4 regions of the Streptomyces sp. Inha503 genome follow, and region 4 is predicted to be linked to each of the others. Evidence: riboswitches for the same ligand, from Rfam matches in the RefSeq annotation. Region 4 holds a riboswitch; each other region holds the start of a gene.
The links. Region 4 has a riboswitch for cobalamin ahead of ACJX2R_RS33740 (ribonucleoside-diphosphate reductase subunit alpha). Riboswitches for the same ligand answer to the same signal wherever they lie in the genome.

Region 1: another riboswitch for cobalamin. It lies ahead of metE (5-methyltetrahydropteroyltriglutamate--homocysteine S-methyltransferase); the one in region 4 lies ahead of ACJX2R_RS33740 (ribonucleoside-diphosphate reductase subunit alpha).
Region 2: another riboswitch for cobalamin. It lies ahead of ACJX2R_RS09265 (CbtB domain-containing protein); the one in region 4 lies ahead of ACJX2R_RS33740 (ribonucleoside-diphosphate reductase subunit alpha).
Region 3: another riboswitch for cobalamin. It lies ahead of ACJX2R_RS09030 (ABC transporter substrate-binding protein); the one in region 4 lies ahead of ACJX2R_RS33740 (ribonucleoside-diphosphate reductase subunit alpha).

Annotation. Positions count from the first base shown of each region.
Region 1 is NZ_CP178360.1:2,151,535-2,158,824, forward strand. Features, by position in the region: gene ACJX2R_RS08770 (putative RNA methyltransferase) at 219-1,070, shown strand; gene ACJX2R_RS08775 (hypothetical protein) at 1,110-1,241, opposite strand; gene ACJX2R_RS08780 (hypothetical protein) at 1,384-2,043, shown strand; gene ACJX2R_RS08785 (hypothetical protein) at 2,317-2,538, shown strand; cobalamin riboswitch at 2,607-2,829, shown strand; gene metE (5-methyltetrahydropteroyltriglutamate--homocysteine S-methyltransferase) at 2,996-5,314, shown strand; gene ACJX2R_RS08795 (helix-turn-helix transcriptional regulator) at 5,326-6,195, opposite strand; gene ACJX2R_RS08800 (SDR family NAD(P)-dependent oxidoreductase) at 6,347-7,279, shown strand.
Region 2 is NZ_CP178360.1:2,245,253-2,252,542, reverse strand. Features, by position in the region: gene ACJX2R_RS09275 (polysaccharide deacetylase family protein) at 1-293, opposite strand, end outside; gene ACJX2R_RS09270 (MurR/RpiR family transcriptional regulator) at 386-1,285, shown strand; cobalamin riboswitch at 1,354-1,504, shown strand; gene ACJX2R_RS09265 (CbtB domain-containing protein) at 1,544-1,765, shown strand; gene ACJX2R_RS09260 (CbtA family protein) at 1,787-2,548, shown strand; gene ACJX2R_RS09255 (TetR/AcrR family transcriptional regulator) at 2,668-3,309, opposite strand; gene ACJX2R_RS09250 (FAD-dependent monooxygenase) at 3,410-4,903, shown strand; gene ACJX2R_RS09245 (sensor histidine kinase) at 4,980-6,455, opposite strand; gene ACJX2R_RS09240 (response regulator transcription factor) at 6,593-7,290, opposite strand, start outside.
Region 3 is NZ_CP178360.1:2,197,684-2,204,973, reverse strand. Features, by position in the region: gene ACJX2R_RS09040 (carboxymuconolactone decarboxylase family protein) at 1-38, shown strand, start outside; gene ACJX2R_RS09035 (RNA polymerase sigma-70 factor) at 82-1,005, shown strand; cobalamin riboswitch at 1,033-1,247, shown strand; gene ACJX2R_RS09030 (ABC transporter substrate-binding protein) at 1,302-2,348, shown strand; gene ACJX2R_RS09025 (FecCD family ABC transporter permease) at 2,405-3,418, shown strand; gene ACJX2R_RS09020 (ABC transporter ATP-binding protein) at 3,445-4,245, shown strand; gene ACJX2R_RS09015 (hypothetical protein) at 4,360-4,845, shown strand; gene ACJX2R_RS09010 (nuclear transport factor 2 family protein) at 4,849-5,241, shown strand; partial or broken gene ACJX2R_RS09005 (ABATE domain-containing protein) at 5,225-5,737, shown strand; gene ACJX2R_RS09000 (bifunctional salicylyl-CoA 5-hydroxylase/oxidoreductase) at 5,673-7,290, opposite strand, start outside.
Region 4 is NZ_CP178360.1:7,936,655-7,943,944, forward strand. Features, by position in the region: gene ACJX2R_RS33725 (tetratricopeptide repeat protein) at 1-27, shown strand, start outside; gene def (peptide deformylase) at 1,004-1,633, shown strand; gene ACJX2R_RS33735 (ribonucleotide-diphosphate reductase subunit beta) at 1,697-2,728, opposite strand; gene ACJX2R_RS33740 (ribonucleoside-diphosphate reductase subunit alpha) at 2,746-5,163, opposite strand; cobalamin riboswitch at 5,343-5,504, opposite strand; gene ACJX2R_RS33745 (ABC transporter ATP-binding protein) at 5,599-6,432, opposite strand; partial or broken gene ACJX2R_RS33750 (ABC transporter permease) at 6,425-6,973, opposite strand; gene ACJX2R_RS33755 (GNAT family N-acetyltransferase) at 6,949-7,290, opposite strand, start outside.

The DNA of each region.
Region 1 (7,290 bases), 5.8 Mb from region 4:
AGTGTGATTCTCAATGGGGGCTGGGCACAGCGCGCGCCGTCGCGCCTGGGGCGCAAGGGGACCGTACCGAGTCGGCCCCACTTTGCAAAGCCCGTTGACAAAATCCTGTGCCCGGTCTTCCGTTCACCGCCTCGTGGAAGATGGTGGGTGTGCGGCACCCCCGGGTCCTCCGCATAGGCTGGGGTCCTGTCAGGACAACGGCGGTAACGGGGGACACGATGCGGAAAGAGGCGGTTCGGTACCTTCACTGTCCGTACTGCTCCTGCGCCATGACGATGACCGACGGCACGCTGCGGTGCTCGCGGGGGCACAGCTTCGACGTGGCGAAGCAGGGGTACGTCAATCTGCTGCGCGGCGCCGCCAAGTTCAGCGCGGACACCGCCGCCATGGTGGCGGCCCGCGCGGACTTCCTGGCCGCCGGCCACTACGTACCGATCGCCGGGGCGCTGGCCGCGCTGGCACGCGAGACGGCGCCCGAGGCCACGGGCGGGGACCTCGGCTGTGTCGTGGACATCGGCGGCGGCACGGGCTATCACCTTGCCCGGGTGATGTCGGAGTTCCCGGACTTCGAGGGAATCCTGCTCGACATCTCCAAGTTCGCCGCCCGCCGGGCCGCGCGGGCCCATCCCCGGATCAGCGCGGTGGTGGCCGACGCCTGGGACGGGCTGCCGCTCGCCGACGGGGCCGCGTCGGTGATCCTCAATGTCTTCGCACCGCGCGATCCGGCCGAACTGCGGCGGATTCTGCGTCCCGAGGGTGTGCTGCTGGTGGTCACACCCCGGCCGGATCATCTACGGGAACTGGTGGCGGCGCTGGGGCTGCTGCGGGTGGGCGAGCAGAAGGACGAGCGCCTGGCGGACCGGCTCTCGGCGCACTTCACCGAGGTGGCCCGGGAGCGGTCGCGGAGCACCATGGCACTGGACCACAAGGCGCTGCCGCAGCTGGTGGGGATGGGCCCCAACGCATGGCATCAGCGGAGCGAGCAACTCGAGGAGCGCATCGCGCGGCTGCCCGAGCCCTGCGATGTGACGCTCTCCGTCACGCTCACCGCGTACCGCCCGCTGGTCTGACACCGGACCCCGGCCGCCACCGGGCTCCGCCAGGGGCCATCACGTCCAGACGGTGTGTCCGCCGTCCACCCGGATCGCCTCGATACCGCTGACGTACCGGGCGCCGCAGCGGTCCTGGGGCAGGACGAGCTGGGGCCCGCGCGGCTGAGGTGTCCCCGACCAGGGTCGCATTCACCGCCCCGCCTTCGGTCGAAGGTGATGCGAGCCGCCGGGCTGATGTGCCTGCCGGGCCGCACGGACAGACTCGTGTCCGTGCCGGGACAGTCGAACACCGTCTGCGCGGCGAGGCCGAGCAAGCAACAGGAGCAGAGGCATGTTCAAGGAGTGGCGGCATCGTCGGGCCGTGCAGCGGGTCAAACCCGGGGACGGGCGAGCCCTGAAGCGTTTCCGCTGGTGGCAGTCGCTTACCCGCGCACTGTTCCATCTTCGGCTGATGAACGACGACGGCCGGCAGACGGTCTACTCCGTCGACGTCAGGCATCAGAAGCACTCGTCTTCGTCCGGCAAGGTCATAGCCCACCTGTTCCTCGATGGCAGGCATCACGCCGAGTCCACAGTGCCTGCCGTCTTCCCCGTCCAGGGCGGCACCGTCGAAGTGAGGGCGAGCGGCTTCGGGCTCAAGCGCTGCCACTACGTCACCGCCGAGGGAGCCGAGTTCCAGCTCATCCCGGACCCCGCCTCCGCCGAGGGGCGCCGCGCGCGCTTTGACCGGTCGCACCCCGCGCTGAGCCGCTGCATCGGTTTCCTCTCGGTGATCGTGCTGGTGGTCGGTGTGGTCCTGCTGGTCCTTCAGCTCGCCGAACAGATCACCCGGGATCCGGACGGCTTCGCCCAGTACGTCGGGACCTTCACGTCGCCCATCCAGCTATCGGCATGGAGCAACACCGTGGTCGGACTCGTCACCGTGGCGGCCAGCACGGAGCGGGCGCTGCGGCTGCGCTACAACTGGCTGCTCGACGGCGGGGTGGGCTGATCCCGTTTCCCCGGCGAGGGACGAGCGGCGCGTTGCCCCACACGGAGGAGGGGCGGCCCCGGCCACCCGGCTATGTGGCGTCCGCACAGGCGCGCCCGCGCTGCTCCGGCTCGCCCCCGGCGCTTCCGCGAACAGCAACAGCGGATGACTGTTACCCCATTGGGGGGACGTTGGGCCGCGATCGGCCCGGCAAAGGGGCACCATGCATGCGAAGCCGGTCATTTCCGGCCGCTCATCCCCAGCCCGGCCGCTCATCCCCAGCAAGGAGTTCCCATGCGTATGCGGACCGCCGCCCTGACCGCCCTCTCTTCGCTCGCTCTCACCGCCGCGTCCCTCGCGGTCGGCGCGACCGGTGCCGTCGCGGAGGACGACCCCGATGTCACCGTCAACAACACCAGCAGCACGACCTTCCCCGGCGTATGCGCCAGCAACCAGTTCTCCTTCGTCACCGTCCCGGTCAATCTGGTGGGCGAGTCGGACTCCGGAGCGTGCTGATCCCCTGCTCCACGAGGCCATGAGGAGCGGAACCCCCGGCCGACGCGGCCGGGGGTTTCCCATGCCGTAGGCTGGCCGGCGCAGCTGGTTCGCCCCGTCCGCCAGGCGGGAGGCGTCGCAAGAGGGAACCCGGTGGGAATCCGGGACTGCCCCGCAGCGGTGAGCGGGAACGACCGCCGTCATACGCACTGGGTCCGGTGAGATGGGCCTGGGAAGCGACGGCCAGTAGGTGTCCTCCTGAGGAGGACGCGCCCGTGAGTCCGAAGACCTGCCATCTGCCCGCGTACGGACCACCCGTGCGCGGACATCCCGGTGACCTCGAGGGCGGGTCGGCGAACAGGTACCAGGTGGACGACCGCGCGCCTGCCGCGCGAGGTCGTGGCATCCGGTCCGTCACCCTTCGCGCTCTCCTCCCGTCGCCGGGACCTCAGGGATTCATCTCGCGAAGGAGATCTCCGTGACCACCAAGTCCGCGGCCGGGGCGGCACGGGCCACCGTTTACGGCTACCCCCGCCAGGGCCCGAACCGGGAACTGAAGAAGGCGATCGAGGGCTACTGGAAGGGCCGCGTCACCGCCGACGCGCTGAGCGCCACCGCCGCCGAGCTGCGCCGCGCCAACTGGCGGCGACTGGCCGGGGCGGGCATCGACGAAGTCCCCACGGGCGACTTCTCGTACTACGACCACGTGCTGGACACCACCGTCATGGTCGGCGCCATCCCCGACCGCCACCGGGACGCCGTCGCCGCCGACCCGCTCGACGGGTACTTCGCGATGGCCCGGGGCACACAGGACGTGGCGCCGCTGGAGATGACCAAGTGGTTCGACACCAACTACCACTATCTGGTCCCGGAGCTGGGTCCGGACACGGTGTTCGCGGCCGACTCCGCCAAACAGGTCGCGGAGCTCAGGGAGGCCATCGCCCTCGGGCTGACCGCGCGGCCGGTCCTCGTCGGCCCCGTCACCTACCTCCTCCTCGCCAGGCCCGCGCCCGGCGCACCCGCCGGCTTCGAGCCGCTCACTCTCCTGGACCGGCTGCTTCCGGTGTACGCCGAGGTCATGGCCGACCTGCGGGCGGCCGGTGCCGAGTGGGTGCAGCTCGATGAGCCGGCCCTGGTCCAGGACCGCACCCCCGCCGAACGACACGCGGTCGGCCGCGCCTACCGCGACCTCGGCGCCCTCACCGACCGCCCGAAGCTGCTGGTCGCCTCGTACTTCGGCCATCTCGGCGAGGCGCTGCCGGTGCTGGCCAAGGCCCCGGTCGAGGGGCTGGCCCTGGACTTCACGGAGGCCGCCGCGGCGCATCTGGACGCGCTGGCCGCCGTCGGCGGGCTGCCCCGCAAGCGGCTGGTCGCCGGTGTCGTCAACGGTCGCAACATCTGGGTCAACGACCTGGAGAAGTCCCTGGCCACGCTCGGCACCCTGCTGGGTCTGGCGGATCGGGTCGATGTGGCCGCCTCCTGCTCGCTGCTCCACGTCCCCCTCGACACGGCGGCCGAGCGGGACGTCGAACCGCAGATCCTGCGCTGGCTGGCCTTCGCCCGGCAGAAGACCGCGGAGATCGTCACCCTCGCCAAGGGCCTGGCCCACGGCACCGGCGCGATCAGCGCCGAACTGGCCGCGAACCGCGCCGACCTCGCCTCCCGCGCGGGCTCCCCCATCACCCGCGACCCGGCCGTCCGCGCCCGGTCCGCCGCGGTCACCCGGGCCGACGCCCGGCGCTCCCAGCCGTACGCCGAGCGCGCCGCGGCCCAGCGCGCCCACCTCCGGCTGCCGCTGCTGCCGACCACCACCATCGGCTCCTTCCCGCAGACCGGCGAACTGCGCACCGCCCGCGCCGACCTGCGCGCGGGCCGGATCGACACGGCCGGGTACGAGGAGCGCATCAGGGCCGAGATCCAGGAGGTGATCTCCTTCCAGGAGAGGACCGGCCTGGATGTGCTGGTGCACGGCGAGGCCGAGCGCAACGACATGGTCCAGTACTTCGCCGAGCAGCTCACCGGCTATCTGGCCACCCAGCACGGCTGGGTCCAGTCCTACGGCACCCGTTATGTCCGCCCGCCGATCCTGGCCGGTGACATCTCGCGCCCCGAGCCGATGACGGTGCGCTGGACGGCGTACGCCCAGTCCCTCACCGACCGTCCGGTCAAGGGCATGCTCACCGGCCCGGTGACGATGCTCGCCTGGTCCTTCGTCCGCGACGACCAGCCCCGCGGTGACACCGCACGCCAGGTCGCCCTCGCCCTGCGCGACGAGGTGAACGACCTGGAGGCGGCCGGGACCTCGGTGATCCAGGTGGACGAGCCCGCGCTGCGCGAGACCCTGCCCCTGCGCACCGCCGACCGGCCCGCCTATCTGGCCTGGGCGACCGAGGCCTTCCGGCTCACCACCGGCGGCGTACGCCCCGGCACCCAGATCCACACCCATATGTGCTACGCCGAGTTCGGCGACATCGTCCAGGCGATCGACGACCTCGACGCCGATGTCATCAGCCTGGAGGCCGCCCGCTCCCATATGCGGGTGGCCCGCGAGCTCGCCGCCCACGGCTATCCGCGCGAGGCCGGGCCCGGGGTGTACGACATCCACTCCCCGCGGGTGCCCGGCGCCGAGGAGGCGGCCGAACTGCTGCGGACGGGCCTGAAGGCCATCCCCGCCGAGCGGCTGTGGGTCAACCCCGACTGCGGTCTGAAGACCCGCGGCTGGCCGGAGACCCGCGCCTCACTGGAGAACCTGGTCACCGCGGCCCGTACGGTCCGCGGTGAGCTGCCCGCGTCCTGATCCGGGACCGGCTACGGGCGGGGAGCGGCGATGTGGGCACCTGTGACGCGCAGCAGGTCCAGCTTGCCCGCGTCGCTGCTTCCGGTCGCCGCCGTGTAGGTGACCATGCGCAGATCCGCGCCGGCGACGATGAGCACATCGCAGTCGAGCAGGATGTCGCCGATCTCCGGATGCCGGATCGTCTTGCGGTCGGAGGTGTGCTGGGTGGCGGTCGCCCGGGTGGCCCAGTGGTGGGCGAAGACCTCGGACTCCGCCCGTAGTTCCCGCACCAGGCGGGCGAGCCGGGTGTCGGCGGGGTAGCGGGAGACGGCGTCCTTGAGGTCGGCCACGATCGAGGTCTCGAAGGTGTCGGGTCCGCGCTCGGGGCGGACGCGGAGCACCGGGTCACGGGCGGCGGCACCGGTGCCGAACAGGGCGCGGGCGAGGTTGCGTTCGGCGGCCGGGAGCACGGTGGGGTCGCCGTGCAGGGCGCTCCACATGGCGTTCCACCACACCAGGGTCCAGTCGGCGGTGAACACCCCGATCGGGACGTCGCCCAGGCGCGCCGCGAGCCGTTGGACGCCCGGGGGCACATGGGCGCTGACCGTCCCGTCCCGCGGCGGCAGCAGCCCGGCGCTCCGGTACAGCTGGTCGCGTTCGGCGCGGGACAGCTGGAGGGCGCGGGCGAGGGCGCCGACGACCTGGTCCGAGGGGTGCTTCGCGCGTCCCTGCTCCAGCCGCAGGATGTAGTCGACGGAGAGCCCGGCCAGTTCGGCGAGCTCCTCGCGGCGCAGCCCCGGGGCGCGGCGGCTCGCCTTCGGGGCGAAACCGGCGTCGGCCGGGGCGAGGCGGTCGCGCCAGGCGCGCAGGAGCGCGGCGAAGTCGGAGCGGGAGGAAGCCATGGGTTCATTCTCGCCGCGCGGCGCCGGATGAGCCTGGGTACTGCCAGTCCTAGTGACGGGGACGGCACTGGCCGGCGTGGGCGGGGGCGGCGAACGTGGAGCCGCCGGGCCCGGACCGGGCGCCACCGGCCGACCAGTGAAGGAGCCTTCCATGCCTGCTGCGAACCACACCATCGTGATGACGGGCGCGAGCCGCGGGATCGGGCGGGTCGCCGCGGAGCACATCGTGCGCCGGTCGCCCGACGCGCATCTCCTCGTCGTGGCCCGCGCGTCCTCCGGCGCCCGGCTCGCCGAAGGGCTCGCCACGGGCGGGCGTACCGTCTCGTACGTCCCGGCGGACCTCGGCTCGCTCCAGAGCGTCCGCTGCGCCGCCACCGAGATCCATGACCGGCTGGAGCGCGGTGTGCTACCTCCGCTGCGCGGCTTCGTGGGCAACGCGGGCATGCAGTACACCAACGCGCTGACCGAGTCCCCCGACGGGTTCGAGGCCACCTTCGCCATCAACGTACTGGCCAACCACCTCTTCGTCCGGGTGCTCCAGGACCACTTCGCCGTGCCCGCCCGGATCGTGATCACCGTCAGCGACACCCACTTCGGGGACTTCAAGCACAACATGGGCATGGTGCCCGGCCCCGCCTGGAACTCCCCCGATGTCCTGGCCCGCCCGGGGGCCTTCGCCAAGCCGTCCGGCACGGCGGGCGGGCGCACCGCGTACTCGACGAGCAAGCTGGCCGCCATCCACCTCGTGCACGAGTACGCGCGGAGGCTTCCGGCCGGGATCGACGCCATCGCGTACAACCCCGGTTTCGTCCCCGGCACCGGTCTCGCCCGCAACGCCGGTCCGCTCTCCCGCTTCGCCATGCGGCGCGTCCTGCCGGTGATGGCCCTCACCCCGTTCGCCACCGGGCGCGGCGCGGCGGGCCGCTACCTGGCCGATGTCGTGCTCGGCACGACCCCGGCCCCGACCGGCTCCTACGTCGACCGCGCCCGGGTGGCACGGTCGTCGGAGGAGTCCTACGACCCGCGGCGCGAGCGCGAACTGTGGGACGCCGTCGAGCGGTTCACCGTGACGCACCCGGGCTGAGCGGCGCGCCC
Region 2 (7,290 bases), 5.7 Mb from region 4:
TCGGGCCAGCTCTCGCCGGTCCAGCCGGGGACGAAGAAGGTGGCGGGGATCCGGAAGTCCTCCAGCAGGTCCAGGATCCGGGGGGTGCCCCGGTGCGGACCGTAGGCGCCGAGCGAGAACAGCCGTGGGGAGCGCCAGATGTCGGGGGCGTGGCCGAGGTTGGCCAGCAGCGCCGGGCCGTCCACGTCGAAGCTCAGCATCACGGCGCAGCGGGCGCCGCCCGGCCACCGCGGGCGGTCGACCGCCCCCGGCCGGGGCCGGTAGCCGGGCGTCGGGGTGGCGGAAGTGGTCATGGAGGCTCCGTAGTATCTGCTACGAACTTGTCGTGAATGCGACGCGAGGAAAGTAGGATGCGCTACGGACGCGCGTCAAGAGAGGGCAGCCCATGGACATGGCGGAGATCCCGGAGGGTGCGCCGCTCCAGCAGCGGGTGGCGGCCGCCTGGCCGCGGCTCGCTCCCGCCGAGCAGAAGGTGGCGGCGTTCCTCAGAGAGCATCCGCAGGAGGTGGGCTTCTCCTCCGCCAGCGAGCTCGGCGCGCTCACCGGCACCAGCGACGCCACGGTGGTCCGCACCGCCAAGGCCCTCGGCTACAGCGGCTTCACCGGTCTCAAGCACGCCGTGGCCCGGTCACTCGCCACCTTGATGCGGCCCTCCGCGCGGTTGCGCAGCCGCGTCGAGCACATGGCCGGATCCACCGAGGAACTGCTGGACCGGGTTTTCGAGGACGCCGCCGAGGTCATCCACGAGACCCGGCGCGGTCTGCGCGCCGACGCCTTCGCCGCGGCCGTGGAGCGGCTGCTGCCCGCCAAGGAGGTCATGGCCTTCGGCGCCGGCCCGTCCGGCATCATCGCCGAGTACCTCGCGCTGAGGCTCAACCGGCTGGGGCTCAAGGCCCGTCACACTGCGGACATGGGCTTCAGATTGCCGGACGCGCTGGTGCCGCTCTCGGCGGACGACGTCGTGGTGGTCTTCGCCCCGGCCCGGCTCTTCACGGAGATCGAGGTCATCATCGACCATGCCGAGGAGGTGGGCACCCCGGTCGTCCTGATCACCGACGCCCTCGGCCCGGCCCTCGGCGACCGCGTGGCCGTCACCCTCCTCGCCACCCTCTCCGCCTCCGGGGCCACCCGCGAGACGCTCGGCTCGCTGGCCGTGGTCGACGCCCTGGCCCTGGCCGTGGCCTCCCAGTTGGGCGAGCGCGCGCTGGAGACCTCGGAACTCCTGACCCGCCTCCGCGGTCACTTCCTGCCGCCCAACAGCCCCCGTTACGGCCGCGACGAGTGATGCGGGTGCGTCCCTCCGGGGCCGTCCGCCCGGTACGAGAGAGGCGTCTCACCAGGTGGCCGGTCTTGGCCAGGCATCCGACACGCGGTACCGTCGGTGCGATATCGACGATGGTCTGACGGAAGCCGGTGGGAGTCCGGCACGGTCGCGCCACTGTGAACGAGACGTATCCGAAGGGGACGTCCGTGAGTCAGACCCGCAGCCATCGTCTTGTGCACCACCGAGATGGGACGCGAACTCCCTTAGGAGGCCACTGTCATGGCGCAGCATGTCGCGCAGCCGACAGCCACCACCCCCGCCCTCCCCGCCACACTGCCGCTGAAGGCGATAGCTCCCTGGGCCGTCTTCTTCGGCATCCTGATGCTGGTCCTGCTGTACTTCGTCGGCGCCGAGCAGGGCGCCACCGCGGTCGTCTCCGGCTCGGGTGTCCACGAGTGGGTGCACGACGCCCGCCATCTGCTCGGCTTCCCCTGCCACTGAGGCGAGGGACGCCGCACCCCCATGAACTCCGCAACGGTAAGAAACCTGCTGGTGCGGGGCATGCTCGCCGGTCTTGGTGCCGGTGTGCTCGCCCTGATCGCCGCCTATTTCCTCGGTGAGCCGAACGTCGACCGCGCGATCGGCTTCGAGGAGGCCCACGCCCCCGCGCATGAGCACGAGGTCGAGATCGTCTCCCGTAGTCTTCAGTCCACCGCGGGCCTGGCCACCGGTGTGCTCATCTACGGGATCGCGTTCGGCGGCATCGCCGCCCTCGCCTACTGCGTCGCCCTCGGCCGCGTCGGCCGCTTCAGCCCGCGGGCCACCGCGCTGCTGCTGTCCGGCTGCGCGCTGCTCGCGGTCTATGTCGTGCCGTTCCTGAAGTACCCGGCCAACCCGCCCGCCGTCGGCAACGGCGACACCATCGGCAAGCGGACGACGCTGTACTTCCTGATGATGGTGCTCAGCGTGCTCCTGGCGATCGCCGCCACCATTCTCGGCAAGCGGCTCGCCCCGAAGCTGGGCGCCTGGTACGCCACCGTCGCCGCGGTGGCCGCCTTCGCCGTCGTCATCGGGCTTGCGTTCGCCTTCCTGCCCGTCGTCAACGAGGTCCCGGCGGACTTCCCGGCCACCGTCCTGTGGCGGTTCCGGCTGTCCGCCCTCGCCATGCAGCTGATCCTGTGGGGTGGCTTCGGCCTCCTCTTCGGCGAACTCGCCGAGCGGATGCTGAACCCCAAGCCCGCGAAGGCCGAGGAGAGCCGGGCGATGGCGGCCGCCCCGAACTGACCACCACACCGAGACGCATGAGGGCCCGCGGAGAAATCCGGGGCCCTCTCGCGTTGTGCGGGCACTTGGCGGCCTAACGGCCTGGCGTCCCGGAGGCACCCCTGCGGGGCGGCCTGGAGTCACTTCCGCGGGGGCAGGTGCCGCAGTCCGTTCGCCAGCAGCGCGAACGCGTGCTCCGCGTCGGCCACCGCACCCGCGTACCGCTCGTCGGCCGGCTCCCCGTACGTCACGCGTGCGGTGTTGTCCTGTGCCAGTGACCACTGGACCGCGACGATTTGGACGGCGGCCAGCCGCGCGGTGAGCTCCGGGGTGTCCGCCGTCTCCCGCAGCGCCTCCGTGAGCGCGCGTTCGGCACCCGCCTTGAACCGCTCCATCCGGGCCACCAGCGAGGGTGTGTCGAGGATCATCCGGGTGAGCTTGAGGATCTGGGGATGGTCGTTGAGCCCGGTGATCGGGTCCCGTTCGCGCAGGCCCTTGAGGAAGTGCTCGCGCAGTGCGGTCAGCGGGGTGGTACGGGGCGGGCGGGCCCGTACGACGCGGGCGCTCTCGGTCTCGTGGTCGGCGAGACGGTGCACCACGAGGTCTTCCTTCGCCGGGAAGTAGGCGAAGAGCGTGCGCTTGGACACCTCGGCCGCCTCGGCCACCTGGGCCACCGAGACCTGGTTGAAGCCGTGTTCGAGGAAGAGCGTGATCGCCGCCTCGGAGATCGCCGTGTGGGTCCGCTGCTTCTTCCGCTCCCGTAGCCCTGGCTTGCCGTCCACGACGACCACCGTAGCAGAGCACTTGCCCCCAGGGGATTTCTGCACCTGGTATACATATAGTCCGAGGCGAGAAATCGAGGAGAGGGCGGGGACGATGGAGATGACGGAGAGCACGACCGAAGTCGTCATCGCGGGCGCAGGCCCGACAGGGCTGATGCTGGCGTACGAGCTGGCGCTGGCCGGGGTCGAGACCCTGGTGCTGGAGAAGCTGGACCAGCGCATCGAGCAGGTGAAGGGCGGCGCGATCCAGCCCCGTACGGCCGAACTGCTGGAATCGCGCGGGCTGCTGGAGCCGATGCTGCGGCGGGCCACCCCGCGCGACCCGGTGGGCGGGCACTTCGCGATGCTGCCCGTGTCCTTGGACTGCACCCCCTGGCGGACCAGGCACAACTGCCCGATCGGCATCCCCCAGTGGAAGATCGAGGAGGTGCTGGAGGAGCGGGCGCTCGCCGCGGGCGCGCGGGTTGTGCGCTCCACCGCCGTCTCGGAGGTCGAGTCGGACGAGGACGGCGTGGTCGTGACGGCGGACGGCCTACGGGTGCGGGCGCGCTATCTGGTGGCGTGCGACGGCGGCCACAGCACGGTGCGCAAACTGCTGGAGCTGCCGTTTCCCGGGCGGGCCGGGACCCATCAGGCGGTGCTGACCGACATCCGGCTGACCGCGGTGTCCTCGCTGGTGCCGAAGCAGATGGGACACATCAGCACCATGACCCGTCAGGCGGGCGGCTACTGGGCCATGCTGGTCCCGGTCGGCGGTGACCTCTACCGCTTCACCTTCGGGCGCGCGGACCAGGCGGACACCGCCCGCGACACCCCCGTCACCCATGAGGAGATCGCCACCGCGCTGCGGGAGGTGTACGGCGAGGAGACCACCCTCGGGGCCGTGGACAACTCCTCGCGCTTCAGCGACGCCACGCGACAGCTGGAGCGGTACCGCGTGGGCCGTGTGCTGTTCGCGGGCGACGCCGCCCATATCCATTCGCCGATGGGCGGCCAGGGGCTCAACCTCGGTATGCAGGACGCGTTCAACCTCGGCTGGAAACTGGCCGCGGTCATCCAGGACCGGGCGCCGAGCGGCCTCCTGGACAGCTACCACGCCGAACGGCACCCGGCCGCGGCCCGGGTCCTGCACCACACTTCGGCACAGCGCGTCCTGGCGGACCCGAACCCGAGCGAGGACGTGGCCGCCCTGCGTGACATCTTCATCGACCTGCTGCGCCTGCCCGATGCCAACCGCCACCTCGCGGGGCTGATGTCCGGGCTCTCGCTGCGCTACGAACTGCCCGGCGAACACCCCCTCACCGGGCAGCGGATGCCGGACGCCGACCTGGTCACCGAGGCCGGTGCCACCCGGCTGTCGGCGCTGTTCGGCTCGGGCCACGCCGTTCTGCTCGATCTGGCCGGAGCCGTCCCGGACGGCCTCCCGCTCCCGCCAGGCGTCGACCTCGTCCGGGCCACCTGCGCCGACGACCTGGGCGCCGCCGCCCTGCTCATCCGCCCCGACGGCTATGTGTGCTGGGCGGCGGACACCTCGGCCGCCTGTGACGAGACCCTGCTCGCCACGATCGAGGGCGGGCTGGTGAAGGCGCACTGAGCCGGGCGCGTCGGACCGAGGTCAGCCGCGCCCCGGACATCAGGGCGACGGCGCCCCGGCGCCCGGCCGTTGGCGCTCAGTCGTCCAGGGGGAGCAGGACGCGGAACGTGGCGCCCTCGTCCGGGGCCGTACGCACCTCCACCCGGCCGTGGTGGGCCGTCACCAGGGAGCTGACGATCGTGAGGCCGAGCCCCGCGCCGCCGCTCTTGGTACGGCCGCGGGCGTCATCCGCGCGGTAGAAGCGGTCGAAGGCGCGGGCGGCCTGCTCCTCGGACATCCCCGGACCCTCGTCGTGCAGCTCCAGCACCGCCAGACCGTCCTCGGTGCCGACGCCGATCCGGACCGGAGTGCCGGGCGGGGTGTGGGCCACCGCGTTGCCGACGAGGTTGGAGGTCACCTGGCGCAGTCTCGCCTCGTCGCCGAGCACCGGCGCGCCACCCGGCGGCCCGCCGCCGGGGCCGGTGAGGGTGACGGGGCGCCGTGGATCGAGCGCGCGCAGGTCGTGCAGGGCGTCGACGGCCAGGGTGCGCAGATCCATCGGGGTGGGATGGAGCGGGAGGTCCGCGGCGGCGGCGTACTCGTCGAGCCGGGCGAGCAGCAGCAGATCCTCGACCAGCCCGACCAGCCGTGCCGCTTCCCGCTCGATACGTCCCATCGCGGCGTCGACGTCGGCGCGCTCGGGCATGCCGCCCATCCGGTACAGCTCGGTGAACCCCTTGATGCCGAAGAGCGGGGTGCGCAGCTCATGGCTGGCGTCCGCGATGAAGCGGCGCATCCGCTCGGCGGCGGCCGCCCGCGCCGCGTCGCTCTCCTCGACCCGGTCCAGCATGCCGTTGAGCGCCCTGGCCAGACGGCCGAGTTCGGTACGGGACGCGGCCAGCTCCGGGACGCGGCTGGACAGGTCGCCGTCCGCGATGGCCGCCGCGGTGGTCTCGACCCGGCGCAGCGGGCGCAGCCCGGCGCGTACGGCGAACCACCCGGCCCCGCCGAGCAGCGCCAGCACCAGGGAGTCGATGAGCAGCATCCGGGTGCCGAGCTGTCTGATCGTCGCGTCGACCTGGGTGAGGGAGGCCGCGAGGACGACACTGTGGGCGCCCTCGGCCCGCTTGTGCTGTTCTCCCGGCGCGTTGAGCGGTACGGCGATCACCCGCCATGTCTCACCGCCGTCGGCGGCCGGGGCCTCGAAGGGCCGACGGCCGCGCTCGCCGACCGCCGCCGCGTCGAGCGGGGGCAGGGCGGGAGCGCTGTGTGCCGCGGGCCGGATGACCCGCCGCACCCGGCCGTCCGGGCCGACGGAGGCCAGATAGACATCGCCGGTCAGCTGCTGCTCCACGGTGTCGCGCACCCGCGATGTCCGATCGCCCGCCATGTCGGACGGGTCGGTGAGGCGGGCGGTGGCCGCGGCGGCGGTACGGAGCCGGTTGTCCAGCTGATGCACCAGGTCGCGCTGGAGCAGGACGACAGCCAGGGCGTTGCTGCCGAGCAGGGCGACAACGAGCAGCGCCAGGGCGATCGCCAGCAGTCGGCCACGGAGCGAGAGTCGGCCGCGCAGCGAGAGTCGCCGACGAAGCGGGAGTCGGCCACGCGGCGAGAGTCGCCGACGAAGCGGGAGTCGGCCACGCGGCGAGAGTCGCCGACGAAGCGGGAGTCGGCCACGAGGCGGGAGTCGGCCGCGCTCGGGGCTTTCGCTCACCGCGGCGGCCTCCGCAGCACATACCCGGTGCCGCGCACCGTATGGATCAGCTTCGGTTCGCCCAGGTCCACCTTGCGCCGCAGATAGCTGATGTAGGAGGCGACGATGCTGTCGTCACCCCCGAAGTCGTACTGCCAGACCAGCTCCAGGAGTTGGGACTTCGACAGCACCTGCCCGGCGTTCTCCATCAGCACGCGCAGCAGGCTGAACTCGGTCGGGGACAGCCCCACCGGCTGCCCGCCCAGGATCACCTGATGGCTGTCGGGGTCCAGTTCCAGATCGCCGACGACCAGCCGGCCGTCCGACTGACGGCCGCTGACGCGGCGCAGGATGGCCCGGATGCGCAGGACCAGCTCCTCCAGGTTGAACGGCTTGGTGACGTAGTCGTCACCGCCCGCCCTGAGCCCGTTGATCCGGTCCTCGGGCGCATCGCGGGCGGTGAGGAACAGCACCGGGGGATGGCCCGCCGCGGCGAGCGGATGCTGGCCGCGCAGCCGGTGGACGACCTCGAAGCCATCGATGTCGGGCAGCATCACATCCAGCACGATCAGGTCGGGACGCCGCTCCCGCACCGCGGCCAGCGCCTCTTCGCCGGTCGCGACCGCGACCACGGCGAAGCCCGCCAGCCGTAGACTCGCGGAGAGCAACTCGCGCAGCGTCGGCTCGTCCTCCACCACCAGCAGCCGTTCCGATG
Region 3 (7,290 bases), 5.7 Mb from region 4:
AGCCGGCGGGCAACTACCAGGTCGGGCAGTTCCATTGATCGGTGTCGGACTGTCCGGCCGGTCGTCCAGGGGGGAATCGGCGTGAGCAAGGTCGAGGAGTTCGAGGAGCTGCGGCCACTGCTGTTCTCGATCGCCTACCGGATCCTGGGCAGTGTGAGCGAGGCCGAGGACGCGGTGCAGGACACCTGGCTGCGCTTCGACGGCTCGGCCACCCGGCCCACGTCCACCAAGGCGTATCTGTCCGCCACGGTGACCCGCGTCTCGATCGATGTGCTGCGCTCCGCGCGGGTGCGCCGGGAGGAGTACGTGGGCCCGTGGTTCCCCGAGCCGCTGCTCAGCGACCCGTACCAGGATCCGGCCCGGGCGGTGGAGCTGGCCGACTCGGTGTCGATGGCGGCGCTGCTGCTCCTGGAGCGGCTCAGCCCGCTGGAGCGGGCGGTGTTCGTACTGAGGGAGGTGTTCGCCTTCGGGTTCGACGAGATCGCCACGGCGGTGGGGCGGTCGGAGGCGGCGTGCCGGCAGCTGCTGGTGCGGGCGCGGCGCCACATGGAGGCCGGGCGGCCGCGGTTCGAAGCGGACCGCCAGGAGCGGCAGGAGCTGGCCACGCGGTTCTTCGAGGCGCTGAAGGACGGCGATGTGGGCGGGCTGCGGAAGCTGCTGGCCGCCGATGTGCAACTGGTCGGGGACGGTGGCGGCAAGGCGCCGCAGCTGGCCAGGGCCGTCATGGGCGCGGAGAACGTGGCGCGGCTGCTGGGCAACGTCTTCCCCTGGCTGCTGCGGATCGATGCGTCGATCGAGCCGCACGAGGTCAACGGCCAGCCCGGCGCGATCCTCCGCGACCGGGACGGCAAGGTGCTCCACACCCTGGTCCTCGATGTGCTCGACGGGCAGATCCAGACCATCCGCACGGTGGTCAACCCCGACAAGCTCGGCCACCTCGGGCCGGTCGGGGACGCCTGGGCCGTGGACCGCGAGGTGAGGCGGGCCCGTCGGCGCACGGACTGACCGTGGGATGTGGCCGCCCGGCGCGCTTGGTAGGCTCGGGGAGCCAGTCGTGCCACATCCGAGGCCAGGGAATCCGGTGCGAATCCGGAACTGACGCGCAGCGGTGAGGGGGACGGGCGGGGCATGTGACACCACTGGGAGGAGTCCGTGGCGGCCGTGGGGCCGGCGCGAACGAGCACCGGGAAGGGGCCCCGTCCGGACGAGCCCGAGTCCGAAGACCTGCTGGCACCTCCGCGCCCGGCGCGCGGAGGACGTCCGTAGGCCCAGGCTCCGCGTACGAGCCCCGACCACCGAGGCTGCCCGTGCTCCGCTCCGCCCGCCGTACCGCGGCGTTCCTGCTCGCCCCCGCTCTTCTGCTCACCGCGTGCGGTGGCTCCGGCCATGACGACGCGGACGCCGGAAGGCCCGCCGGTGCGGGCTATCCGCGCACGATCGACAACTGCGGCCACGAGGTCACCTTGAAGTCCGCCCCGAAGCGGGCCCTCTCGCTCAACCAGGGCACCACGGAGATCCTGCTCTCGCTCGGCCTCGCCGACCGCATGGCGGCCACCGCCACCTGGACCGACCCGGTGATGAAGGGCCTGGAGAAGGCCAACGCCACGGTGCCCCGGCTGGCCGACAACGCGCCGTCCTTCGAGAAGTCCCTGGACGCCGAACCCGACTTCGTCACCGCCTCGTTCGTCTCCACCCTCGGCAAGGGCGGCGTGGCCACCCGCGAGCAGTTCGAGAAGCTGGGCGTGCCCACCTATGTCTCGCCGTCCGACTGCGCGGCGGGCCGGGACACCGACAGCGGTGGCGACGGCTCCCGCGGCAAACCCCTCACGCTTGATGTGGTGTACGGCGAAATACGCGATCTCGCCCACGCCTTCGGTGTCGAGGAGCGCGGTGAGAGGCTCGTCGCGCGGCTGAAGGAGCGCGTCCGCAGGGCCACGGCGGGAGTGGACGCCTCCGGAGTCACCCTCATGTACTGGTTCGCCAACTCCCAGTCGCCCTACCTCGCCGGCTGCTGTGGCGCGCCGGGCGCCATCACCCGGGCCGTCGGGGCGGAGAACGCCTTCTCCGACACCCACGACGAGTGGCCGCAGATCAACTGGGAGACCGTGGCCGACCGCGACCCGGACGTCATCGTCCTCGGCGACCTCACGCGCAAGCAGCAGACCGCGGAGACCGCCAGGGCCAAGACGCGCTTCCTCGAGACCAACGCCGCCACCCGCAATCTCACCGCCGTGCGGAAGAAGCGGTACATCCTGCTGAGCGGGCAGGCCATGAACCCGTCCCTCCGTACGGTCGAAGGGGTGGAACAGGTCGCCGCCGGGCTGCGCGACTTCGGGCTCGCCAAGTGAGTACTCGGAATGTGAGCACCCGCCGCGCGAGTACTGGTCACCTGGGCATCCGCCGCGTGAGCGTCCGCCTCCTGCTGCTGATCGCGGGCGGGCCGGCCGCGCTGCTCGCGTCGGTCGCGTTCGCCGTGACCATCGGCCCGGCCGACATCTCCACCGCCGACGTATGGGCGGCGGTCACCGCCCATCTCGGCCTGGGGGAGAGCACCTTGCCGCCGCTTCGGGACGGCATCGTGTGGAACCTGCGCATGCCGCGCACACTGCTCGCCGCGGTGTGCGGGGCGGGACTGGCCCTCTGCGGGGCCGTGATGCAGTCCCTGCTGCGCAATCCACTGGCCGATCCCTTCGTGCTCGGGGTGTCCTCGGGCGCCTCCACGGGCGCCGTCACCGTGGTCGTGCTCGGCGTGGGCGGCGGGGCCGTGTCCCTGTCGGCGGGCGCGTTCACCGGTGCGTTGGTGTCGTTCGGGCTGGTGCTGGTGCTCAGCCACAGCCTCGGCGGCAGCACCGACCGCGTGGTGCTGTCCGGAGTGGCCGCCATGCAGCTGTTCTCCGCGCTGACCTCGTTCATCGTCCTCACCTCCGCGGACGCCGACACCACCCGGGCCGTGCTGTTCTGGCTCCTCGGCTCGCTCACCGGCGCCGGATGGGGCGATGTACTGCTGTGCACCGGCGTCCTGGCCGCCGTCCTCGTGGTCTGTCTCGGCTACGCCCGCACCCTGGACGCGTTCGCCTTCGGGGAGGAGGCCGCGGCGGCGCTCGGTGTCCGGGTGGCCCGTACCCGTCTCGTCCTGCTGTGCGCGACCGCGCTGCTCACCGCGACCCTGGTCAGCTCCGCCGGGGCCATCGGCTTCGTCGGCCTGGTCCTCCCGCATGCCACCCGCGCCCTCACCGGCTCCGGCCACGCCCGTCTGCTGCCGGTCACCGCACTGGCCGGGGCCATCTTCCTGGTGTGGGTGGACACCGCCGCCCGCACCGTCATCGACCCCCAGGAGGTCCCGGTGGGCGTGGTGACGTCCCTCATCGGCGTACCGGCCTTCGTCGCCGTGCTCTACCGCGGGCGGAGGAAGACATGACCGACCCCACCGCGGAAACCCCCGGCATGGAGTCCGCCGCCACTCCGGAAGCGGCGTCCGGGCTCCGCGCGGACCGGGTCAGCCGCCGCACCGACGGCCGGCTGATCGTCGACGGCGTCACCCTCACCCTGCGCCCCGGCGAGACGGTGGGCCTGCTCGGCCCCAACGGCTCCGGAAAGTCAACCCTGTTGCGGCTGCTCGCCGGGATCCTCGCCCCCTCCGCCGGAGCGGTCACCCTGGACGGCCGTGCCCTGCCACGGGCCGGCCGCCGTGCCACGGCCCGCCGTATCGCCACCGTCGAACAGCACGCCCACACCCAGACCGAACTGACCGTCCGCGAGGTGGTGGCCCTCGGCCGCATCCCGCACCGGCGCGCCTGGGCGTCGGCCTCCGCCGCGGACACCAGGGCCGTCGACGCGGCCCTGGAGCGCAGCGGACTGACCGACCGGGCCGGTCAGTCGTGGCACACCCTCTCCGGTGGCGAACGCCAGCGCACCCAGATCGCTCGCGCCCTCGCCCAGGAACCGCGCGAGCTGCTGCTCGACGAGCCGACCAACCACCTCGACATCCAGCACCAGCTCGATCTGCTCGACCTCGTCGTCGGCCTGCCGATCGCCACCGTGATCGCCCTCCACGACCTCAACCTCGCCGCGATGTACTGCGACCGCCTGCTGGTCCTCCGCGAGGGACACGTCGTGGCCGAAGGCACTCCCGGCGATGTGCTGACCCCGTCCCTGATCAAGCGGGTCTACGGCGTCCGGGCCGATGTCAGCCACGGTCCGGGCCACCCGGTCATCCGCTTCCTGCGCCGGACGGCGAAGCCGTGAGAAGGCCGTGACGGACACCTCCATCCATGGCGCGCAGCTTGGGGCCATGTGTTGCGCGAGAGTGACGACACCTGCTAATCATTTAACTCGTGTCGTCGTGGAGGAGGGCGGGCCATGGGTACGCAACGGGGATCGGTCGTGCTTCGGCGGCCGCATCGCCCTCGGGCCATCGGCTTCCTGGGCCTGGAGACGGTCGGTGAATGGGCCGTGAAGGTGTACGGCATCAGCGCGTGGACCGATGTGCCGCGTCCCGCGCTGGTGGCCGCGACCGTGGAGGCCGCGGCCTCGGCGCTGCCCGGCCCCGCCCGGACCGACAGCCGCTATGGCATCGGCTTCGCCATCGCGCATGACGCGGCCGACCGCTGTTTCGCGCTGGTGGACTGGTGGCACGGGGAGAACGAGATCCATCAGCGGCTGTTCTCGGCACCCCTGGAGCGGCCGGACGCGCTGACACCGCACCCCGGTGAGGCCATCGGCTGCGTCTGGGAGCTGGCCGTCACCGACTTCGAACGCCGCGCTTGGCTGCGCCATGTGCTCGCCAACCCCGACGGCCCGAACACGGATGCCTACCTCACCGCACGCTTCGCAGGAAGGGTCTAGTTCATGGGGATGACGCTGGAACGGCTGGCGGGCTTCGGCGAGGCATGGCGACGGAAGGATCTCGACCTGCTGATGGAGTTCATGACGGACGACTGTGTGTTCCGCGCCTCCGTCGGCCCGGAGCCGGGCATGACCTTCCGCGGCCGGGCCGAAGTGCGCGAGGGCTTTGAACTGATGCTCGCCTACGACGCGGGGCTCGAGTCGCGGCCCGGCGGAGTGGCCTTCATCGCCGGGGACCGGGGCGCTTCCCAGTGGTCCTACTCCGGTACCGATGCCGATGGCCGGGTCCACGAGGTGCACGGCTGCGACATGTTCGAGTTCGACGGCGATCGGATCCGGGTGAAGGACGCCTACCGGCGCGTTCACGGAGACATCGGTCATGCTGCCACCGACTAGGGCCGAGGACGTCGAGGGCCTCCCGGTGGGCATCGCCCTGCTCCATCACTTCGCCAACACCGAGGACCGCCGGGGATTCGTCGCGCACGGGCGGCGCCTCACGGGGCGCGACGCGCTCACCACGCCCGTCGATCTGGAGCGCTGGCTGCGCGAGCATGACCTGCTCATGGGCGACGCCCCCGACACCAGGGCCCATCAGGGCCACCTGAACAGAGCCCACGAGCTGCGCACGGCGCTGCGGGCCGCGCTGCGCCAGGACGCGGACGGTGACGGCCAGGGCGGCGATGCCGCGCTCGGCTACTCCTTCCACGTCACACTGACCGCGGGCCACGGCGCCCATCTGACCATCGCCGCCGACCCCGTGGACACCGCCCTCGCGCATATCGTCATGTCCGCACTGACCGCCACGGTGAATGGGACCTGGCATCGGCTCAAGATGTGTCCGGCCCCCGACTGCCAGTGGGTCTTCTACGACAACTCCCGCCCGGGCCGGGCCAAATGGTGCTCACCCCAGCTGTGCGGCAACCGCGCGAAGACGCAGGCGTATCGCCGCCGGTCGACCTGATCCCGCCCCGTGCAGGGGTCCAGCGCAGATGAACGGCCTGGTCGGCGGGGTCGGGCCGGAGCAGTGACAGCCGGGGGCGTATGGCGTCGGTGCGCGCGGCCGGGGGCTTGCGGCCGCCCGCGCGGAACTGCGCCGGCCATTCGGCGCCCGTGCCCCGGTACTCCTGCTCGGCCGCCGCGTGCAGGGTCCAGTGCGGGTCGTACAGATGGGTGCGGCCGATGGCGCACAGATCGGCGCGCCCCGCCAGCAGCAGCGAGTTGACGTCGTCGTACGAGGCGATCGCGCCCACCGCGATGACCGCGGCCCCGGTGGCGGCGGCCACCTCGTGGCGGATGCGGTCGGCGAACGGGGTCTGGTAGGAGCGGCCGAAGGCGGGCCGCTCGTCCTTGGTGACCTGGCCGGATGAGACGTCGATGGCGTCCGCGCCGTGGGCGATGAACGCGCGGGCGATCTCCACGGCGTCATGCTCGGTGTTGCCGTCCGGCACCCAGTCGGTGGCGGAGATGCGCACGATCATCGGCCGTTCCGCGGGCCATGCCTCCCGCACGGCGTCGAAGACCTCCAGCGGGAAGCGCAGCCGGTTCCCCAGCGGGCCGCCGTACGCGTCGGTGCGGCGGTTGGCGACCGGGGAGAGGAACGAGGACAGCAAGTAGCCGTGTGCGCAGTGCAGTTCGAGCAGGTCGAACCCGGCCTCCGCGCCCCGGCGGGCGGCGGCGACGAAGTCCGCGGCGATCCGGTCCATGTCTTCCCGGGTGAGCTCGCGGGGTACGGCGGAGCCGGGGCCGTACGGCAGTGGGGACGGGCCGACGACCTCCCAGTTGTCTTCCGGCAGTGGGTCGTCCATGCCCTCCCACATCAGCCGGGTCGAGCCCTTGCGACCCGAGTGGCCGAGCTGGAGGCCGATACGGGCGGTGCTCCGCTCATGGACGAAGGAGACGATCCGCCGCCAGGAATCGCCCTGCTCGCCGTTCCACAGACCGGTGCAGCCGGGGGTGATGCGGCCCTCGGGCGAGACGCACACCATCTCGGTCATCACCAGCCCGGCGCCACCCATGGCCTTGGAGCCGAGGTGAACGAGGTGGAAGTCGCCGGGTACGCCGTCGACGGCGGAGTACATGTCCATCGGCGACACGATCACCCGGTTCTTCAGCTCCAACTCGCCCAGCCGGTAGGGCTGGAACATGGCCGGTGCCACACCGTCGAGGCCCTGCGCCGCCGCGAAGGCCATATCGACCCGATCGGCGAACTCCGGGTCGCGGGTGCGCAGGTTGTCATAGGTGATGCGGCGGGAGCGGGTCAGCAGATTGAAGCAGAACTGGGTCGGCTCCTGGTGGACGTACATCCCGATGTTCTCGAACCACTCCAGCGAGCCCTGCGCCGCCCGCTGGGTGGACTCCACGACCGGGCGCCGCTCGGACTCGTAGGCGGTCAACGCGCGCTCGGCATCGGGGTGTTCGTGCAGACAGGCGGCGAGCGCGAGCGCG
Region 4 (7,290 bases):
TGGCGGGATCTGGAAGAGGTCTGCTGACCGCCTTGGCGGCTGGCGGCTGCCCTGGGGGCGTCTGGCGGCTTGTGACGCCTGCGGCGGGCCTGTCCCCACCCCGCCCCTTCCTGAGGCCTCGATGTGCGGCTCCGCCGCGTGGGGGGCTTCGCCCCAGACCCTGGCTGGGCGGGCCGGATGTGTGCGGTCTTCCGTGCGCCTGCGGCGGGCCTGACCCCTCCCCGCCCCTTCCCGAAACTGGGGCTCCGCCCCAGACCCCGGCCCTCCCCGAAACCGGGGCTCCGCCCCAGGCCCCGGACTGGGCTCCGCTCCAGGCCCTGGGTTGGGTTCCGTCCCAGGTCCCGGGCTGGGGTTCCGCCCCCAGGCCCCAGCCCGGGGCGCCCCGCCCCTCCCCGAAACCGGGGCTCCGCCCCAGGCCCCGGACTGGGCTCCGCCCCAGGCCCTGGACTGGGTTCCGCTCCAGGCCCTGGGTTGGGTTCCGTCCCAGGTCCCGGGCTGGGGTTCCGTCCCCAGGCCCCGGCCCGGGGCGCCCCGCCCCTTCCCGAAACCGGGGTGCCGCCCCAGACCCTGGGTTGGGTTCCGCCCCAAGCCCCGGGCCGGGGCCCCGCCCCTTCCCGAGGCCTCGGTGTGTGGCTCCGCCGCGTGGCGGGGCTCCGTCCCGGGCCCTGGCCGGGGGACCGGCTGTGCGCGGTGCTCCGTCCCGGACCCCGGCCGGGGGGCCCGGGTGTGCGCGGGGCTCCGTCCGGCCATTCGCTGCTGCGGCGGGCGACTCGTCGGTTCCCGGGGTCCAGGGGCGGAGCCCCTGGTAGCGGGTAGGGGCGGGGAGGGGAAAGACCCGCCGGGTACCCCCGTAGCGGACCGGCAGGCCCGACAGGCCCCGGAAGGCCCCCGAAGGCATGCGTGGAGGGCCGGTCACACCCAGTAAGCGCACCGCATCCCGCCGCGCGCTGCCCGTACTCTGTAGGGCGACGCATCACGGTTGAAGGAAGGCGTACGGCGGACGATGTCGCAGCAAGGGACGAAGCAGCGGGTGGACGACGAGTTCATCGTGGACACGGAGGACTGCGAGGAGCGCGAGCGGGCCTTTCGCGAGCGCGGCACCGCCCGCCCGATCACCGTGTACGGCAACCCGGTCCTGCACAAGGAGTGCCGGGACGTGACCGTGTTCGACGAGGAGCTGGCGCGGCTCGTCGACGACATGTTCGCCAGCCAGCGGGCGGCGGAGGGCGTGGGCCTGGCCGCCAACCAGATCGGTGTCGACCTTAAGGTCTTCGTCTACGACTGCATGGACGACGAGGGCGTTCGCCATGTGGGCGTGGTGTGCAACCCGGTGCTGGAGGAGCTGCCCGCCGACCGCCGGATGCTGGACGACTCCAACGAGGGCTGTCTGTCGGTCCCCACGGCCTACGCGGAGCTGGCCCGCCCCGACTACGCGGTGGTGCGCGGCCAGGACCTCGACGGTGAGCCGATCGCGGTGCGCGGCACCGGCTACTTCGCGCGCTGCCTCCAGCACGAGACCGATCACCTCTACGGCTACCTCTACATCGACCGGCTCTCCAAGCGCGACCGTAAGGATGTGCTGAAGCAGATGGCCGAGGGCACCGCCCGCTATGAGACGGTGCCGAACGACTGAGTGTGCCGTGTGCCGTACGTCAGCAGGGCCGGGCCCCTCGGGGCCCGGCCCTGCTGACGTCTGTCAGAAGTCGTCGTCGAAGGCGACCGACCCCTCCACCGCGACCTGGTACGCCGAGGCGCGCCGCTCGAAGAAGTTGGTCAGCTCCTGGACGTTCTGGAGCTCCATGAAGGAGAACGGGTTCTCCGAGCCGAAGACCGGGGCGAAGCCGAGCCGCTGGAGGCGCTGGTCGGCCACGCACTCCAGATACTCCTGCATCGACGCGGTGTTCATGCCCGGCAGCCCGTCCCCGCACAGATCGCGGGCGAACTGGAGCTCCGCCTCGACGGCCTCCTTCAGCATGTCGGTGACCTGCCGCTGGAGCTCGTCGTCGAAGAGGTCCGGCTCCTCCTCGCGGACGGTGTCCACGACCGAGAAGGCGAACTCCATGTGCATCGACTCGTCGCGGAACACCCAGTTGGTGCCCGTCGCCAGGCCGTGCAGCAGTCCGCGCGAGCGGAGCCAGTACACGTAGGCGAAGGCGCCGTAGAAGAACAGCCCCTCGATGCAGGCCGCGAAGCAGATCAGGTTGAGCAGGAAGCGGCGGCGGTCCTCCTTGGTCTCCAGCCGCTCGATCTTCTCGACCGAGTCCATCCAGCGGAAGCAGAACTCCGCCTTCTCCCGGATGGAGGGGATGTTCTCGACGGCGGCGAAGGCCGCGGCGCGGTCGTCCGGGTCGGGGAGGTAGGTGTCCAGCAGCGTCAGATAGAACTGGACGTGCACCGCCTCCTCGAAGAGCTGCCGCGAGAGATACAGCCGCGCCTCGGGGGAGTTGATGTGCTTGTAGAGCGTCAGCACCAGGTTGTTGGCCACGATCGAGTCGCCGGTGGCGAAGAACGCGACCAGGCGGCCGATGAGGTGCTGCTCACCGGGGGAGAGCTTGGCGAGGTCGGCGACGTCGGAGTGGAGGTCGACCTCCTCCACGGTCCAGGTGTTCTTGATCGCGTCGCGGTAGCGGTCATAGAACTGCGGGTACCGCATCGGCCGCAGGGTCAGCTCGAACCCGGGGTCCAGCAGGTTCTTGGCGTGGCCCGGCGCGGTGTTCACGGTGGTCATCTCGGATGCGGTGGGCATTACTGGCAGGCCTCGCAGGACTCGGGGTTTTCCAGGGAGCAGGCGATCGCGTCGGCCTCGGCCGGGACCTGCTGTACGGAGACGGGGACGGTGGGAGTGGGGGTGGCGGCCGCGGCCGCGCCGCCCCGGGCGCTCTGGGCGATCCGGGTGGCCGGACGCGAGCGCAGGTAGTACGTGGTCTTGATGCCGCGCTTCCAGGCGTACGCGTACATCGAGCTGAGCTTGCCGATGGTCGGCGAGGCCATGAAGAGGTTCAGCGACTGGCTCTGGTCGAGGTACGGGGTGCGGGCCGCCGCCATGTCGATCAGGGCGCGCTGCGGGATCTCCCACGCGGTGCGGTACAGCTCCCGTACGTCCGCGGGCACCCAGGAGAAGTCCTGGACCGAGCCGTTGGACTCGCGCAGCGCCTCACGGGTCTGGGCGTCCCAGACGCCCAGCTTCTTGAGGTCGTCCACCAGATACGAGTTGACCTGGAGGAACTCCCCGCTGAGCGTTTCGCGCTTGAAGAGGTTGGAGACCTGCGGCTCGATGCACTCGTAGACGCCCGCGATGGAGGCGATGGTCGCGGTCGGCGCGATCGCCAGCAGCAGCGAGTTCCGCATCCCGGACTTCGCCATCCGCGCGCGCAGCGCCTGCCAGCGCTCCGGCCAGGTGGCCACCGCGTCGGTGTAGTGGTCCGGGTGCAGCACCCCGCGCGCGGTGCGGGTCTCGGCCCAGGCGGGGTGCGGGCCGTGGCGCTCGGCGAGCTCGCAGGACGCCTCGTACGCGGCGAGCATGATGCGCTCGGAGATCCGCGTGGAGAGCGCCGTGGCCTCGGGCGAGTCGAACGGCAGCCGCAGCCGGAAGAAGACGTCCTGGAGCCCCATGAGGCCCAGACCCACCGGGCGCCAGCGGGAGTTGGAGGCCCCGGCCTCCTCCGTGGGGTAGAAGTTGATGTCCACCACGCGGTCGAGGAAGGTCACGGCGGTGTGGACGGTGGCGTCCAGGCGCTCCCAGTCCAGCTGCCCGTCCTCGTCCAGGTGCGCGGCGAGGTTGACCGATCCGAGGTTGCACACGGCCGTCTCGCCGTCGTTCGTGACCTCCAGGATCTCGGTGCAGAGGTTGGAGGAGTGGACGACCCTACCGGGCTCGGCGGTCTGGTTGGCGGTGCGGTTGGCGGCGTCCTTGAACGTCATCCAGCCGTTGCCGGTCTGCGCGAGGGTGCGCATCATCCGGGCGTACAGCTGGCGCGCCGGGACCTGCTTGACGGCCTTGCCCTCGGCCTCGGCCTTCCGGTACGCGGCGTCGAACTCCTCGCCCCACAGGTCCACCAGATCGGGCGCGTCGGCCGGGGAGAACAGCGACCAGTCGGCGTCCGCCTCGACCCGGCGCATGAACTCGTCCGGGATCCAGTGGGCGATGTTGAGGTTGTGGGTGCGGCGGGCGTCCTCGCCGGTGTTGTCCCGCAGCTCCAGGAACTCCTCGAGGTCGGCGTGCCAGGTCTCCAGGTAGACACAGGCCGCGCCCTTGCGCCGGCCGCCCTGGTTGACGGCGGCCACCGAGGCGTCGAGCGTGCGCAGGAATGGCACGATGCCGTTGGAGTGCCCGTTGGTGCCCCGGATCAGCGAACCGCGCGCCCGGATGCGGGAGTAGGACAGGCCGATGCCGCCCGCGTGCTTCGACAGCCGCGCCACCTGGTGGTAGCGGTCGTAGATCGAGTCCAGCTCGTCCAGCGGCGAGTCCAGCAGATAGCAGGACGACATCTGCGGATGCCGGGTGCCGGAGTTGAACAGCGTGGGGGAGCTGGGCAGATACGACAGCGTGCTGGTCAGCCGGTAGAGCTCGGCCACGTCCTCCAGCGCCCGCTCCGAGTGGTCCTCGGCGAGCCCGCAGGCCACGCGCAGCAGGAAGTGCTGCGGGGTCTCGATCACCTGACGGGTGATGGGGTGGCGCAGCAGATAGCGGCTGTAGAGGGTGCGCAGTCCGAAGTAGCCGAAGCGGTTGTCGGCGCCGTCGGCCAGGGCCCGCTCCACCAGCGCGTCCAGCCGCTCGGCGTGGGCGGCGGCGAACTCCGCGGTGGAGTCGGCGAGCAGGCCCTCGCGGTGGCCCACCCGGACGGAGGCCGAGAAGGAGACCGCGCCCTGCCCGGCCGCCTCCTCGGTGATGGTCAGCGCCAGCAGCCGCGCCGCGAGCCGTGAGTACTCCGGCTCCTCGGCGATCAGTCCGGCCGCCGCCTCGGTCGCGAGGGCACGCAACTCCGCCTCGTCCGAACCGGGGTGACGGCCGCGCAGGGCGGCGGCCGCGACCTTGCCGGGGTCGGTGGCGGGCAGATCGGCGGTGAGTCCGGTAAGGGTCCGTAGCAGGGCGGTCCCGGGCGCGTCGTCCGCTGCCTGAGAAGCCGCCTGCGCTGAAACCGGATCGGCGGGCGCGATGGTCACTGAGGTGCTCTCCTTCGCTCGGTCAGGGCCTGTCTGGGGCGAGCCCAGATCACAACTCCAGACAGGCCCTGAGCCGCGAGGATGGTGCGATGGGCGCGTACGGGCATGCCGATGCCGCACTCCTCGTACGCCGGGCACACCACGCAGCGTCCATCGGCCCAACCCTCGAGGCCGGGGGACGTGTTCACAGGGCCGTCGGCAGGTGCTCGGACTCACGGGCACGCCGAATTGAGCGCACACGTACACCGTTGCGGGACAGTTCCGGATTCCCACCGGATTCCCCTGCGGCGACAGCGAGGACGAGCATACATCTTGTGTCGGCCGACGCACCCACCCCCATATCTTGTGTCGGAGCTGCGGAGTTTCGCATGAATGTGCTAATGCGTTCCGGCCTGGCGAGTGGGATGCCCTGGTCAGGCGACGCCCAAGCGGGAGCTATTTGCCGGTCTCCTTCTCGTACGCCTTGATGACCTCGTCGGTCGGGCCGTCCATCAGCAGCTCGCCCTTCTCCAGCCACAGCACCCGGTCGCAGGTGTCCCGGATGGACTTGTTGTTGTGGCTGACGAGGAAGACCGTGCCGGCCTCCTGGCGGAGCTCGCGGATCCGGGCCTCGGAGCGCTTCTGGAACTTCCTGTCACCGGTGGCCAGCGCCTCGTCGATCATCAGCACATCGTGGTCCTTGGCCGCGGCGATGGAGAACCGCAGCCGGGCCGCCATACCGGAGGAGTACGTACGCATCGGCAGGGTGATGAAGTCACCCTTCTCATTGATGCCCGAGAAGTCCACGATGCCCTGATAGCGTTCCCGGATCTGCTCACGCGACATACCCATGGCCAGACCACCGAGGATCACGTTCCGCTCACCGGTGAGGTCGTTCATCAGCGCCGCGTTCACACCCAGCAGCGACGGCTGACCGTTGGTGTAGACCTTGCCGCGCTCGGTGGGCAGCAGCCCCGCGACGGCCTTGAGCAGGGTCGACTTACCCGAGCCATTGGACCCGATCAGACCGATCGACTCACCCTTGTACGCCACGAACGTCACCCCGCGCACCGCGTGCACCTCACGCATGCCCGGGGCGCTCTTCCGGCCCAGCAGACGGCTGAGGGCCGCGGTGGCGCTGCCCTTCCCCTTGGGGCCGCCGTTGACCCGGTAGACGATGTGGACGTCGTCGGCGATGACGGTGGGCACCCGCGCCGGCGCGGAAGCCACCTGAGCGGCCTGGTCGGCCCGCTCCGCCTGGGCACCTTTGTCGAGGGTTTGCTCAGCCACGGCCGTACCGCTCCTCTGCCTTCCAGAAGTACACGAATCCCCCGGCGCCGAAGAGGACCGCCCAACCGAGGGCCAGCGCCCAGACATGTGGTGGCAGGTTCGACGAGGGGTAATTGTTGATCAGGGCGTACCGCATCAGGTCCATGTAGACCGCCGCCGGATTCGCCAGCATCGCGTCGCTGATCCAGCCGCTCGCTCCCGCGTGTTCGAGGGTGCGGGCCAGCGGAAACATCACGCCCGAGGCATACATCCAGGTACGCAGAATGAACGGCAGCAGCTGCGCGAGATCTGGTGTTTTGGCCCCCAGCCGCGCCACGATCAGTGACAGGCCGGTGTTGAAGACGAATTGCAGGGCCAGCGTGGGAATGATCAACAGCCAGGCCGGAGCCGGGAAGTGGCCGAAGCCCACCAACACGACGGCCAGCACGATCATCGAGAACAGCAACTGCTGGAGCTGCTGGAGCGCGAACGTCTCTCGCTGAGCGGCGGCCCCTGTGAACGCTTCGGCGCGGGGCGTCACAGCTCCACGGTGAAGGCCCAGAGGGTGAAGTCCGTCCCCGGCAGGGGCGCCCAGTCGCGCTCCGGGGCACGGGTGAAGCCCAACCGCTCGTACAGGCGGTGGGCGGCGGTCATCGAGTGCTGGCTGCTGATCACTATGCGCCGCAGGCCCAGTGCGCGGGCCCGGTCCAGACAGGCGCGCACGAGCGCTTCGGCGGCGCCGCGGCGGCGCGACTCGGGGCGGACGGCCAGCATCCGGAACTCCCCCTCGCCGGGGCGGGCGAGCTCCGCGTACGCCCCGCCGTGCACGGCGAACGCCACGGCGCCCAGCACCTCGTCGCTCGCCGCGTCCGCCGCGAC